2 regions of the Arthrobacter sp. GW822-FHT05G07 genome follow, and region 2 is predicted to be linked to the other one. Evidence: predicted binding sites of a transcription regulator. Region 2 holds the regulator's gene; the other holds the start of a gene.
The links. Region 2 encodes LexA, which represses DNA repair genes until DNA is damaged. Its sites were predicted from a motif close to TCGAACANNTGTTCGA; they were not measured.
Positions count from the first base shown of each region.

Region 1: the regulator LexA is predicted to act here: its motif matches at 4,002-4,017, upstream of ruvA (Holliday junction branch migration protein RuvA).

Region 1 covers NZ_JBXALT010000005.1:168,593-176,116, forward strand. The annotation lists gene AC1RJY_RS10020 (type 1 glutamine amidotransferase) at 1-469, opposite strand, end outside; gene AC1RJY_RS10025 (Mur ligase family protein) at 466-1,797, opposite strand; gene pdxT (pyridoxal 5'-phosphate synthase glutaminase subunit PdxT) at 1,900-2,601, shown strand; gene AC1RJY_RS10035 (YebC/PmpR family DNA-binding transcriptional regulator) at 2,605-3,360, shown strand; gene ruvC (crossover junction endodeoxyribonuclease RuvC) at 3,407-3,976, shown strand; gene ruvA (Holliday junction branch migration protein RuvA) at 4,079-4,723, shown strand; gene ruvB (Holliday junction branch migration DNA helicase RuvB) at 4,716-5,792, shown strand; gene yajC (preprotein translocase subunit YajC) at 5,936-6,319, shown strand; gene secD (protein translocase subunit SecD) at 6,434-7,524, shown strand, end outside.
Region 2 covers NZ_JBXALT010000015.1:41,889-49,412, reverse strand. The annotation lists gene hflX (GTPase HflX) at 1-983, shown strand, start outside; gene AC1RJY_RS21920 (ATP-dependent DNA helicase) at 976-3,036, shown strand; gene lexA (transcriptional repressor LexA) at 3,115-3,858, opposite strand; gene AC1RJY_RS21910 (LysM peptidoglycan-binding domain-containing protein) at 4,208-4,567, shown strand; gene AC1RJY_RS21905 (histidinol-phosphate transaminase) at 4,646-5,764, shown strand; gene hisB (imidazoleglycerol-phosphate dehydratase HisB) at 5,811-6,437, shown strand; gene hisH (imidazole glycerol phosphate synthase subunit HisH) at 6,434-7,177, shown strand; gene AC1RJY_RS21890 (CG2302 family histidine operon protein) at 7,199-7,336, shown strand; gene priA (bifunctional 1-(5-phosphoribosyl)-5-((5-phosphoribosylamino)methylideneamino)imidazole-4-carboxamide isomerase/phosphoribosylanthranilate isomerase PriA) at 7,386-7,524, shown strand, end outside.

The DNA.
Region 1 (7,524 bases), on a different contig from region 2:
GGATGTCGCCAAATTCGGCAGACTTCATGGTCACGTTGCCGATGAGTCGCTCGTCGGTTCCGTGGGTTTCGACGTCAAGGATGCCAATACCGGGAATGACGGGCCCTGTGCTGGTCTTGAAGAACTTGCCGAAAAGTTGATACAGCCCACAAATCACCAGCATGGGGGCACCTTCGTCGGCGAGCTGCTTCAGCTGTCCGGCGCGCGCCTGGAGGTCGTCCTGGATGACCAATTGGCCGCTGTCCTGCCCGCCGCCGCCCACAATGATGTCCACGTCGTCGGGGAAGTCGTCGCCCACGTTGTACTCAAGCAACTCCGGGGTGTAGCCATGCCACTTAATCCGTTGCTTAAGGACCAGGGCGTTGCCCCAGTCACCGTAGATGTTCATTTCCCGCGGGTAGAGCTGGAGAACGCGGATGGTGCCCTTGCTGGGCTGTGAGTCAGGCGTGGGTTGTGCTTCCGAGGTCATGAGACCACCTCAACTATGGTGATTTTGGCCAGTTCACGGCGAATGGCGAGCATGGAGGTGTACGTGCAGAAGATGCGTTTGGGCTTGCCCCGCGAGCCGTCTATGAAAGCCCGAAGAGCTGCGGTGATGTCAGGTTCCACGACTCCGAAGTGCACGTCGTCGTACTGGAGGCGCAGCGCCATATCGTAGGCGCGGACACCGGTGAGGACCTCAACGCCGTCTTCCCGCAGGGAATCGAACTCAACGTCCCAAAGCCAGGACATGTCCCTGCCGTCGGCGTAGTTGTCGTTGATGGCAATCATGGTGGCGTACCCACCGGCAGGGAAGGACTTCAGTCCGAGACGGAACCCGCTGGGGTTCTTCACGAGAACCAGCTCCAAGGGCTGTCCATCCACCGTGAGGCTTTCACCGCGGCCGAACGCGGGAGCAACTTCTCCCAAAGATTTCACGAGTTTGGGCGTGTCAACGGGGCCGGTTCCCAGGATGGCCCGCGCCAGCGACAATGCCGCCGCAGCATTGAAGATGTTGTAGACGCCGCGCAGTTTCATGGTTGTGGTGACGGTTTCGCCGTCGAACTCAAAGTCAGCGTCCTGGGCACCTACCCGGCGAAGTACGACGTCGGCAGCCGGCAGGTCTACGTCGTCACCGGTTTCTGCGGCAACCGAGGTTCCTGACGGGGAAGGGCCGATCGCCGTGGTGCGCATCTCGTCGTCGTTGGGAAAAGTGCTGCGCAACGATTCGTCGAGACCGAAGTACCTGATCTCGGGGTGGTGTACGGCGTCCAAGGTGTTGAGGGCGTTGGCAATCCGGGCGACACGGGGGTCCTCCCGGTTGAGGACCACCGTGTCATTGGTCTTGGAGGCGATGTGCTCCAGCAAACGGGCGGTCTTGTCGATTTCACCGAAGCGGTCCAATTGGTCGCGCAGGACATTCAACAGGAGGCTGAAGCGGGGCTCCACTTTATTGACGAAGTGCACGGCGTGGGCCTCGTCAAGTTCCAGAATGGCGATGTCCGCGTCGAGGCGTCCACGCCAATCCACGTCGCCTAAGAGTGAGGCGGCTACGCCCCGGGTGAAGTTGCTGCCGCTGCGGTTGGTGAAGACCTTCAAGCCTTGGCTCTCAAGGAGTTCAACCACCATCTTGGTGGTAGTGGTTTTACCGTTGGTGCCGCTGACCACGGCTACGCCAAGGGGGAGCGACGCCAGCGTTCGCTGCATGAAGCCGGGGTCGATTTTCTCGACTACCAAGCCGGGGAAAGCTGAGCCTCCACCCCGGAGCCGGGACAGTGTGCGGACCAGCTTGCCGAGGGGGACGCTGAAGGAAAGCATGCTCTGTAATATATCCCAGTCAGGGCATGGAACCCTGACTGCCGGTAATGCCTGGTGGCCGCAAACGGCGTAACGGAAGGCTTGGGCCACTATGATGGTCGAATGACCAACCCCCTTTCCGACGCTTCGTCACGCGTGGGTTCAGGACTCCGGATCGGCGTGCTGGCTCTCCAGGGCGACTTCCGCGAGCATATCCACGCTGTGGAGGCCGCTGGTGCCACCGGCGTGGGTATCCGCCGCCCGTCAGAGCTCGACGACATCGACGGCCTGATTATTCCAGGCGGCGAATCCACCACCATTGACAAACTCTCCCGGATCTTCGAAGTCCGTGACCCCCTTCAAAAGCGCATCGCGGAGGGACTTCCCGTCTACGGCTCCTGCGCCGGCATGATCCTGTTGGCCGATGAAATTGCGGACCCGGCTACGGACCTGGACGGAAATCCCCAGCAGACTTTTGGCGGATTGGATATTACTGTCCGCCGAAATGCCTTTGGACGCCAACGCGAGTCCTTCGAAACCGACCTCGATTTCAAGGGGTTGGATTTCAGTGCGGGGGAGTCCGGTGTGGATCCCGTTCACGCAGTATTCATCCGCGGCCCCTGGGTGGAACGCGTAGGTCCAGGCGTCGAAGTCCTTGCCCAGGTTGACCCCGACCACGCCAGCCACACGGCTACTTTGCATGGAGTGGCTAGAATTGTTGCAGTGCGTTCCGGCCAATTGCTGGCCACCTCCTTCCATCCGGAAGTGACGGGAGAGAAACGCGTGCATGAACTCTTTATTCGAATGATCAGAGGAGAAGCGTAAAGCATGTCAGGCCACTCCAAATGGGCGACCACCAAGCACAAGAAAGCCATCATTGACGGCAGGCGTGCAAAGTCGTTCGCGAAACTGATCAAGAACATCGAAGTTGCTGCCCGCATGGGTGGCCCGGACCTCGCCGGCAACCCAGGCCTGGAACTCGCCGTCACCAAGGCCAAGAAAACCTCGGTTCCCAATGACAACATCGACCGTGCCATCAAGCGTGGGGCAGGCCTCACCGGCGAAGTGGTGGACTACACCGAAATCATGTACGAGGCCCGCGGTCCGCAGGGCTCGGCTTTGTTGATTGAATGTTTGACCGACAACAAGAACCGTGCTGCTTCCGAGGTACGCCTGGCAATCTCCCGCAACGGTGGCACCATCGCCGATCCCGGTTCCGTGAGCTACCTCTTCGCCCGGAAGGGCGTTGTGGTGCTGCCCAAGAACGGCCTCAGCGAAGACGACATTCTGATGGCGGTCCTGGAGGCTGGAGCCGAGGAAGTCAAGGACAGCGGCGAAAACTGGGAGATTCACTCCGAGCCCTCCGATCTTCAGGCCATCCGCGACGCCCTGAAAGAAGCGGGTATCGACTACGAAACCGATGAAGCCGAATTCGTTCCGTCCATGCAGGTGGACCTGGACGTTGACGGTGCCAAGAAGTTCATGAAGCTCGTGGATGCGCTGGAAGACCTGGACGATGTCCAGAACGTCTACAGCAACGCGGACCTCAGCGAGGAAGTGCAGGCTGCCCTCGACTCCGAGTAGTCGGGTGCAGCGCAGTTACTTTGACAGCTAACAGGAAGGCCCGGAATTGACTCTTCGCGTATTGGGAGTCGATCCGGGCCTTACCCGTTGCGGCATCGGTGTTGTGGACATCGAGAAAAACCGCAGGGCCACCATGGTGGCCGTGGGTGTGGTTGGCACGTCGGCGGAACTCACGCTGGACAAACGATTGCTGGTCATCGCCCAGGCAATTGATGAGTGGCTCGACCGTCACGAGCCGGATGTCGTCGCCGTCGAACGCGTTTTTTCGCAGATGAACGTGAGCACGGTAATGGGTGTGGCCCAAGCCTCAGGCGTCGTCATCGCTGCGGCCGCACGCCGTGGCATCCCCGTCGCGTTGCACACACCGTCGGAGGTCAAAGCCGCGGTAACCGGCAGCGGCACGGCCAACAAGGATGCCGTAACCAAGCTGGTGACCAAGATTTTGCGCCTGGATGCTCCACCCAAGCCCGCTGACGCGGCGGACGCCCTCGCGTTGGCACTAACGCACGCCTGGCGTGCAGGCAGCGGAATGGGCGCCGCATCCGGCAACAGTTCCCTGACGCCGGCGCAGAAGGCCTGGGCCGACGCCGAAGCAAAAGCGCGCCGCAAACGGTGATTGTCGGCTGCTCTTGCTAGGGTATTCGTAAATATGTTCGGATAGTCCGCTTTGGCCGCAATATTACGGCGACGGAGCAGGCAGTATTTCAGGAGCCGGGTCTTGATCAGTTTTCTCCGTGGAAACGTAGCCCACGTTGGTTTGTCCACCGCTGTTATCGACCTCAACGGTGCGGGTATGAGTGTCTATGCCACACCGCAGACCTTGAGCCACCTCAAGACCGGAAGTGAAGCCAAACTCTTCACCTCCATGATCGTCCGGGAAGACTCCCTCACGTTGTTCGGTTTCGCGGACGACGACGAACGCGAAGTCTTCGACGTCCTCCTCAGCGTCAGCGGGGTTGGCCCGCGGCTTGCCCTCGCCGTTCTTGCCGTGCATGAACCCGAAGCTATCCGGGTTGCTGCACACACCGGCGACAGCAAGACATTCACCAAGGTGCCGGGTATTGGTCCGAAGGTGGCCGGCCGTATCGTCCTGGAACTGGCCGGGAAGTTGGTCCCGCACGGAACCAGCACCGGCACTGCTCCCGCCGCAGCCCCGAACGCCGAATGGAAGCCTCAGGTAGTCGCCGCCATGACCAGCTTGGGATGGTCAGAGAAGGACGCCAACGGCAGCATCGACAAAGCCATGGCTGATTCGCCGGAACTCGTGGACGCCGGAAACGTGGCCCAGATACTTCGCGCTACGCTGCGCTGGCTTGGCCAGGACGGGGCGCGCGCAGGAAACCGCGTAGGCAGCCGTGGCTGAGCCATCACTCGTCAGCGGGGGAGAAGAACCGGAAGAGCGGGTCATCGAGGCCGCTCTCCGTCCCAAGAACCTGCACGATTTTGTGGGACAGCACCGGGTCCGCAAGCAGCTTGCTTTGGTGCTTGAGGCCTCAAAGATGCGAGGCCGCAGCGCCGACCACGTGTTGATGTCCGGGCCTCCAGGACTCGGCAAGACCACGCTTGCCATGATCATCGCGGCCGAAATGAACGCACCACTGCGTATCAGCAGCGGACCTGCCATCCAGCACGCCGGAGATCTCGCAGCCATCCTTTCCTCGCTCTCGGAGGGCGAGGTCCTGTTCCTTGACGAAATCCACCGCATGTCCAGGCCCGCAGAAGAAATGCTGTACATGGCCATGGAGGACTTCCGTGTGGACATCGTGGTGGGCAAGGGAGCGGGCGCAACTGCCATTCCCTTGGAGCTGCCGCCCTTCACCCTGGTGGGCGCCACCACCCGCGCAGGTCTTCTTCCGGGGCCTCTGAGGGACCGATTCGGTTTCACCGGGCACCTTGAGTTCTATTCGGTGGCCGAACTCGAGCTTGTCCTCCGGCGCTCGGCAGGGCTCCTGGACCTGAAGGTGAACTCTGCAGGCTTTACGGAGATTGCGGGCCGTTCCCGGGGAACACCCCGCATAGCCAACAGGCTCCTCCGCCGGGTTCGCGACTGGGCCCTCGTTCACGGCATTGAGCAAATCGACGCCCGTTCGGCGTCAGCAGCCTTGGATATGTACGAAGTAGACGAGCGGGGCTTGGACAGGCTGGACCGGTCCGTTCTGGAAGCCCTGATTACCAAGTTCAACGGTGGTCCCGTCGGCTTGTCCACCTTGGCCATTGCCGTGGGTGAGGAACCCGAAACGGTGGAGACCGTAGCTGAGCCTTTCTTGGTCCGCGAGGGACTTTTGGGAAGAACGCCGCGGGGTCGCATCGCCATGGCGTCCGCTTGGACGCACCTGGGCTATGCAGTCCCGGCAGGAGTCTTCGGCCAAGAGACGCTTGCCCTGTTCGGTGAGGACGAAAACCACGCCGAAAGCGTAGATACTGTCGGTTAACACGCTGTGTTCAGCTTTTCCCACTAGACTGGTATGACGCTCGGCACGTTCGAGTCCTTGATCCATGCCCGCTACGGGGATCTGCCAGGGACGTTGCCGTGAACCAAAACGTAAGTACAGAACGGAACTTCCCTGTGGATCCAATGACCATATTGCTGTTCGTCATGCTTGGACTCTTTGTCTTCATGATGTTCCGCCGCAACAAGAAGACCCAGCAGCAGCAGGCTGAAATGCAGTCCAAGTTCGCTCCGGGTGTCGACGTCATGACCAGCTTCGGTCTCTTTGGCCGCATCGTGTCCATCGACGAAGCTGAGAACAAGGTTGTCATCGAGCTTTCGCCGGGCAACCAGGCTACGGTTCACCGCCAGGCAGTCACCAAGGTGGTCGAAACCACCCCCGAAGAAGCGCCGGTTGTTCCGGACGACGCTTCTTCCCTGACCGCCGCGCAGACTGAAGCTCCTGCCGCCGTCGAGACCCCGGAAGAAACCATCGCGCGCCTCAACAAAGAGGACAAGAAGGACAACTAGCACCGTTAGTCGCGGCGACACCGCGCAAGGCAACTTCTACGGCAGCGGAGAGCCGCCGGCAGACGCTCACAAGCGTCGGCCGGCGGCTGTCCGGCGATAACAGGAAGATCGATAATGGCACGGACCGGCCCCAAAAACTCAGCCCGCAGGGTGCTGACCTGGCTTGGAGCAATTTTCGTTGTACTAACAGCTGTCCTGGCTGGTGGAGTAGTAACTGGCAATGCCAGTTGGGCTCCCAAGCTTGCTCTGGACCTTGAAGGCGGAACCCAGATGATCCTGGCCCCCAGGGTGGAGGGTTCCAGCGAGATCAATGAAGAGCAGCTCAACCAGGCAGTTGCCATCATCCGGCAGCGAGTTGACGGCTCGGGTGTTGCCGAAGCCGAAATCAGCACCCAGTCGGGCCGCAACGTGGTGGTCAGCCTTCCGGGAACACCTTCCAAGGAAACCCGCGACCTGATTCAGGCTTCTGCCGACATGAACTTCCGGCCGGTGATCACCTACGGTGACCCGGCGGCTGTCCCGGCCGAGCAGCGCACTCCGGATGACCAGCTGCCCAAGCCCAGCGCGGAGCCGGCCAACGCCAGCGACATCAACTGGGTAACGGCGGATATCGTCAAGGAATTCGAGGCGCTGGACTGCGTGAATCCCTCCCCGGAGAAGCGCGAGCGTTCGGATCCTGCCAAGCCGTTGGTAACCTGCGAGGCAGCTACCGCCCAGACTCCCGCGATCAAGTACATCCTTGGTCCGGTGGAAGTCAGGGGCCAGGACATCAGTGATTCCACCTTCTCCCAGGTCCAGGGCGCACAGGGCTCCGTGACCAATTCCTGGGGTGTGAACATCGTCTTCAACGCGGATGCAACGGCGAAGTTCAAGGCAGTCACAGAGCGGCTCAACCAGTTCTATGCTGCAGCACAATTGCAGGGTTCTGATGATCCCAAGTCCCAGTTCGCGATCGTCCTTGACGACAAAGTAATTTCGGCGCCGCGCGCCCTTGCTGTCATCACCGATGGAAAGCCGCAGATCACGGGCAACTTCACCCAGGCTTCCGCCAAGGCCCTGTCTGACCAGTTGCGCTACGGCGCCTTGCCCATCAGCTTCGAGATCCAATCGCAGGAGCAGATCTCTGCCACCCTGGGTGGCGACCAGCTTCGCCTTGGTCTGCTCGCAGGCATGATCGGTTTGTTGCTGGTAGTTGTGTACTCGCT
Region 2 (7,524 bases):
TTGACCGGACCACATTGATCCTGGACATCTTCGCCCAGCACGCCAAGAGCCGGGAAGGCAAGGCGCAGGTTGAGCTCGCGCAGCTCGAATACCTGCTCCCGAGGCTTCGTGGTTGGGGTGACTCCATGTCCCGTCAGGCCGGTGGCCAGGTGGGTGGAGCAGGCGCTGGCATGGGCTCGCGTGGTCCGGGTGAAACCAAGATCGAACTTGATCGACGGCGAATCCGCACCCGCATGGCCAAGCTGCGTCGTGAAATCGCCGCGATGAAGCCAGCGCGCGAGACCAAGCGCGCCAACCGCCGTCGTAATGCTGTTCCGTCCGTCGCCATCGCCGGGTACACGAACGCCGGCAAGTCGTCCCTGCTCAACCGCCTTACCGACGCCGGTGTCCTGGTGGAGAACGCCCTGTTCGCCACCTTGGATCCCACGGTCCGCAAGGCGCAAACCCCGGATGGCATCGGCTATACCCTCGCAGATACCGTTGGATTCGTTCGTTCACTGCCAACCCAGCTGATTGAGGCTTTCCGGTCCACGTTGGAAGAAGTTGCAGATGCGGACCTGATCCTCCATGTGGTGGATGCATCGCACCCTGATCCTGAGGGCCAGATTGCCGCAGTAAGGGCCGTTTTCACCGAAGTGGATGCCCGCAAGGTTCCGGAAATCATCGTCCTCAACAAGGTTGATGTCGCGGATCCCTTTGTGGTGGAGCGCCTTAAGCAGAAGGAACCCCGCCACGCTGTGGTGTCCACCCGCACGGGTCAGGGTATTGCCGAACTGCTGGAAGACATCAGCCGATCCATTCCCCGGCCTGGCGTGCGCCTTGAACTGCTCATTCCCTACGACCGCGGGGAAATGATCAACAAACTGCACAATTCCGACTCGGAAATCCTCAGCCTTGAGCATGAGGAGAACGGGACCCGCGTAGTTGTCATGGTGCGTGAAGGTCTGGCTGCCGAACTGGAGTCATTCGTCAGTAATGGTTGAGAAGGTGGCGGCGGACGGCGTCGAGTCGGCGGGGGAGAAAGCCACCCTCGAGTTGTTGGACCGGGCTGTTGCCGGCATGGGCGGACAAAGCCGTACGGGTCAGCACGAAATGGCCAAGTATGTAACCCGGGCTATTGAGACCGGAGAGCATTTGCTGGTCCAAGCGGGAACGGGAACGGGTAAGTCCTTGGCTTACCTGATTCCGTTGATCGCTCATTCCATGGACAGCGACAAACCGACGCTCGTGTCCACCGCCACCTTGGCACTCCAGACTCAGATCGTCGGCCGTGATCTTCCCCGGCTGCTGGAGACGATCAATCCTGCCCTTGAGCGTCCGGTCAACGTGGCACTGGTCAAGGGCAGGGCCAATTACGTGTGCCTGCAGAAACTTGAAGGCGGATTTCCCAGCGAAGAGCCCTCCGAAGGGCAGCTGTTCTCCTTGGGCGAGGACACCAGCGTGCCTCACTTTGCTGCCTCCATGGGCGGGCCGCAATCCCAGCTGGGCAAGGAAGTAGTCCGCCTCCGGGAATGGGCGGAGAAGACCGCTACGGGCGACCGGGACGAACTGATGCCGGGCGTCACTGACAGGGCCTGGCGTCAGGTGTCCGTCACGTCCATGGAGTGCTTGGGTGCGCAGAAGTGCCCTCTGGCCGAGGAGTGCTTCAGCGAGCTGGCGCGCTCCAGGGCGGGGGAGGCCGACGTCGTGGTCACCAACCATGCCATGCTTGCCGTCAGCGCCTTCGAAGGCCTCGCTGTGCTGCCTGAGTACGACGTCGTGGTGGTTGATGAGGCGCATGAGCTTCAGGACCGCGTGACCGGTGCCGTTTCAGGGCAGTTGTCGGTGGCGATGGTCCACGCTGCGGCATCCAGTGCCCGCAAGCACACAGCCATAACAGTGGACGCCCTCAACGCTGCAGCGGACCGGCTGGATATGGCCATCGCCGGCGTATCCAACGGGCTGTTGCCCAGTGGCCTCAACGACGAGCAGCTCGATTGCCTGGACCAATTGCGGGACGCCACGCGCGCTGCGCTCTCGGATTCGAAGACTGATTCGTCAAGCGCAGTGGACGGCGGCCGCCAGCTCGCGCGCTCACGGCTCATGCTCATCCTGGAACTGTGCGAGCGAATGCTGGCCGCCAAAGAGAACCGGGAAGTTGTCTGGTTCTCGCGGAACAGCACATTCGACCCCCAGCAGGGCTATTCGCAACCGGATGAGACTGCCCCGGCTTTGATCAATATCGCCCCGCTCAGTGTCGCGGGACGGCTTCGGGAGGGCCTCTTCGCCGGCCATACCGTGGTGCTGACTTCCGCCACGCTGGCCATAGGCTCTGCCTTCGAGCCGGCAGCAGGCGGCCTCGGCCTGATTGGCGACGGTGCCCCGAGTTGGACAGGGATCGATGTCGGATCGCCCTTTGACTACCCCAAGCAGGGTGTGTTGTACGTGGCTAAGCACCTGCCCAAACCCGGTCGGGGAACTTCGCCCGAGGCGCTGGACGAATTGGAAGACCTCATCCGGGCCTCCGGAGGCGGGGCTCTGTGCCTGTTCTCCTCACGGCGTGCGGCAGAGGAAGCAGCCGATGCCATGCGACTCCGGCTGGACGTGGATATCCTCTGCCAGGGCGAATCAACTATGGCGGCCCTCGTAAAGCAATTCGCGGATGAGCCGGACACCTGCCTCTTTGGAACAATGTCACTGTGGCAGGGGGTCGACGTTCCTGGGGGCTCATGCCGTCTGGTGGTGATTGACCGCATTCCCTTCCCGCGCCCCGATGATCCCCTCATGACTGCCCGCTCCCGGGCAGTGGCACAATCAGGCGGGAATGGCTTCATGGCCGTATCAGCAACGCACGCTGCCATCAGGCTGGCGCAGGGCGCTGGCCGCCTGATCCGCTCGACGGGCGACAAAGGGGTAGTGGCAGTGCTCGACTCGAGGCTTTCGACGGAACGTTACGGAGGCTTCCTGCGTGCCGCCCTGCCGCCCTTCTGGGCAACGACGGACCGATCAGTGGTCCGAGGCGTTCTGGAGCGTCTGGGCTCCGCTAAGGCCCCGTAGCGCAACCTTCGCGTGGACACCTGCTGGTGTCCACGGGAAGGGGCGTCTAGATGGAGCTGCATCTAGGGGGAACGGCGTCTAGAGAGAGCGCAGTACCGAAACTACTTTGCCCATGATGGTGGCCTGATCGCCGAGGATGGGTTCGTACTGGGTGTTTTGGGGGAGCAGCCACGTATGGCCGTCACGCTGGCGGAAGGTCTTCACGGTTGCTTCGTCATCCAGCAGGGCGGCCACGATGTCGCCGTTGATGGCGTCGTTCTGGCGGCGGACCACCACCCAGTCACCGTCACAGATGGCGGCATCAATCATGGAGTCGCCGGCCACTTTCAGCATGAACAATTCGCCGTGCCCCACAAGTTGCCGGGGGAGTGCAAGTACGTCTTCCACCGTCTGGTCAGCCAGGATTGGGCCACCGGCAGCGATGCGGCCAACCAGCGGAACCATGGCGGTATCGCTGGCGCTGGCGAGTTCCGTTACGGCAAGGCCACCCGCGCTGCGAAGGGTGGTGGGCGCTTCCACTCCCGGAATCGCCCCACCATCAAGGGTCAGCGGCATCAGGACTTCCATGGCGCGCGGACGCTTGGGATCCCTGCGGAGATAACCAAGCTTCTCCAATTGGGACAACTGATGAGTGACGCTCGACAAACTGGCCAGACCCACGGTGTCGCCGATCTCACGCATGCTGGGCGGGTAACCGTTGTCATTGACCGACCGTTGGATGGTCTCCAGGATCTTCTTCTGCCGGACAGTCAGGCTCTTGGGACTCTTTTGAGGCTGCTGGCTCCGCAGGGGTGCCCCGCCGCCTGTGGCTTTCGCTGCCATGTTCGCCAATGCCTTTCCTTTCGGCCCCGAACCGTGCCCGGGGTTGTCGGGTCTGCAAAAAATGTCAGACCCTCCTGTTCCACTGAAACAGTGCTGTTTCTTCACTCAAACGTAGGGCAGGCACAGGCGTTTATCAAACATTTGTTCTAGCGAGTCTCGACACCGTTCGTTGATAAGTGCTAAAAATGTCATAGCAAGGTTCGAATATGTGTTCTATAAACCTGATGCTGAAGCCGGATGTTCGAACATAGCGTTCGAATATCCGGAGCCAGAGGAAGGGAACACCAAGAATTGGCCGCCAAGCACCGGGCACCCCGGAGCTTGGCAATAGCTCAGAAGGGCTCAGCTCATGTCCGCAATCACTACGTTCGCTGATTTCCGCACCACCCAGGCACCTGCTCGCCTGCGTCTCACTCGGCGGGGACGGATTGTTTTCTTCGGCATTCCGGCAATGCTGCTGGTGGCGGCACTGCTGAGCCTGGCCGGTTTCATCAACTCTCCAGCCAAGGCCTCGGACTCGCAGTCCCAACTACGTCCGCCCGTTGCCGTCACCGTCACGGTTCAGCCGGGGCAGTCCCTGTGGGGCATCGCCGGCGCTGCCGCTCCCGAGCGGGACCCTCGGGATGTCATCGCCGAGATCATCCAGCTGAACGACCTCCGCGGCGGTCGCATCCTGCCAGGCCAGCAGCTGTTCGTTCCGGCGAACTGAGCCAGTTCCCATCCGCGGGAACCCGTGGTCGGGCGTCACAGTTAGTCGGCAGTACCGGAGGCCCCTTAAACTAAGTTGGTGAGTGACCAGCTTGAGCGACTTGACCGACTTCCCCTCCGGACCAACCTGCGTGGACTGAGCCCCTACGGCGCACCGCAGCTTGATGTCCCCATTCTGCTCAATGTCAACGAGAACACTCATGGCGTCCCCGCAGATGTCCAAGCCGCCATCACCGAGGCCGTAGCCGCTGCGGCCACAGGACTGAACCGCTATCCGGACCGCGAGTTCACGGAACTTCGTGAAGCCTTGGCCGAGTACCTTGGCCACGGACTTTCTCCGGACAACATTTGGGCCGCCAACGGATCCAATGAAGTCCTGCAGCAGATCCTTCAGGCATTTGGCGGACCCGGCCGCAAGGCCTTGGGCTTCCCTCCCACGTACTCCATGTACCCCCTGCTTGCCAGTGGCACAGACACCGAGTATGTCCGCGGAGTGCGTGCCGACGACTACGGGCTGGATGCCCAATCAGCCGCTGCCCAGGTTCGGGAAACGGGAGCCAACATTGTGTTCCTGTGTTCACCCAATAACCCCACGGGTACAGGCCTGAGCCTTGACGTCGTCGAGGCCGTCTATGAGGCCGGCGAAGCGAGCCAGGCCATTGTGATCGTGGATGAGGCTTACCACGAGTTCGCGCACGACAATACTCCGAGCGCCTTGACCCTGTTGCCCGGACGCGAGCGTCTGATCGTCTCGCGCACCATGAGCAAGGCATTCGCCTTGGCGGGCGCCAGGCTCGGATACATGGCGGCTGCCCCGGAAGTCACGGACGCCATCAGGCTGGTCCGCCTCCCGTACCACCTCTCTGCCGTCACGCAGGCAACGGCCCTCGCAGCTCTCAATCACCGCGAAGCCCTTATGGCCGATGTTGAGGACATCAAGGTTCAGCGCGACCGCATCGTTACTGAGTTGCTGCGCATGGGCCTCAAGCCTGCGGCATCAGACTCCAACTACGTCTTCTTTGGAGGACTGGAGGATCCGCACACCATCTGGCAGGGCCTGCTGGATGCCGGCGTGCTGATTCGCGATGTCGGCATCCCCGGACACTTGCGCGTCACTGCCGGAACCGAGCCGGAAACCACAGCTTTCCTGGAGGCTTTGGAAGCATTGCTGGACGGCACAGCGCCACACCGCGCCTAAACTTGTCCATAGACCCAACCCACCCTCCGTGTATAAGGACGTCCCAATGAGCGAAACCGGCGCCACGCCGACCGCTGCCCGCACTGCGCGCATGGAGCGCACCACCAGCGAGTCTTCCGTCCTGGTGGAGATCAACCTGGACGGTTCCGGTGTCTCCGACATCAGTACCTCGGTACCGTTCTATGACCACATGCTGACGGCACTGTGCAAGCATTCCCTGATTGACATGACCGTCAAGGCAACCGGCGATACCCACATTGATGCGCACCACACGGTGGAAGATGTCGCCATCACCTTCGGGGAGGTCCTTCGCCAGGCCTTGGGCAACAAAGCCGGTATTCGTCGCTTTGGTGAAGCAACGGTTCCCTTGGACGAAGCCTTGGCTCACGCCGTCGTTGATGTTTCCGGACGTCCCTACCTGGTCCACGGCGGTGAGCCGGCCGGACAGGAGTATCACCTGATCGGCGGGCACTTCACGGGATCGCTGACCCGTCACGTTTTTGAGGCCATCACGCTGCACGCCGGCATCTGCCTGCACATGAACGTCCTTGCCGGACGGGACCCGCACCACATTGTAGAGGCCCAGTTCAAGGCCTTTGCGCGCGCGCTGCGTGCGGCCGTGGAGTCCGATCCCCGAGTGGAGGGCATTCCGTCCACCAAGGGCGCACTATGAGCGGCCAGGTTTTGAAGGATGGGGCAGTGGCGGATGCCATTGCGTCCGTGAAGCCGGAGTCGCCGGAAGGCAAGCCCACCGTCACCGTATTGGACTATGGATCGGGCAACGTTCGGTCCGCTGTCCGTGCGCTTGAACGCGCGGGCGCCCATGTGGTGTTGAGCTCCAAGCCTGAGGACGTGCTCAACGCTGATGGTCTGGTGGTTCCCGGGGTTGGTGCCTTCGAGACAGTGATGAAGGAACTTAAGTCCGTTGACGGCATCCGCATGATCGGGCGCCGGGTTGCCGGTGGCCGCCCTGTGCTGGCCATCTGCGTCGGCTTGCAGGTCCTTTTCGAAGCCGGTGTTGAGCATGGCACCGAATCCGAAGGCATGGCCGAGTGGCCCGGCAAGGTTGAGCTCCTGCCCGCCCCCGTAGTCCCTCACATGGGCTGGAACACGGTAGACGTGCCGAAGGGCTCAAAGCTCTTCGCCGGCGTGGAAGAGGAACGTTTCTACTTTGTGCACTCCTACGGTGTTCAGGAGTGGAATTTCGACGTCGTGCAGCCCCGAATGGCTCCTCCCATGGTCACGTGGTCAGAGCACGGTGCACGCTTCATTGCTGCGGTGGAGAACGGCCCTCTCTGCGCCACGCAATTCCACCCGGAGAAGTCAGGCGACGCCGGAGCGCGGCTCCTGCGCAATTGGGTGGACAGCCTCCGCAAGCCCGCTCAGGAAGCATCCGGAAGCGGTGCCGCCTAAATGTGGTGGTCGGTAATACTCATGGGCCTCGCGGGCTTGCTGGTGGGTGGGGGTATCTCCTTCCACCAGCAGAAAAAGCCGCGGTGGGTTTCCATTTCTTTCTATGTGCTGGCCGGGATGTCCCTGCTGGCCGCTTATCTCCTGACGCTGGGTAACTGAACCAGGCGCTCAACAAGCCCGCGTCACCTTTCAAACTCCAAGGACACACATGACCACCTCCGCCCAGTCCGTACTGGAACTCCTTCCCGCCGTCGATATTGTTGACGGTCAGGCAGTCCGCCTCCTTCAGGGAGAAGCCGGTTCGGAAACCAGCTACGGCACACCCCTTGAAGCAGCTTTGAACTGGC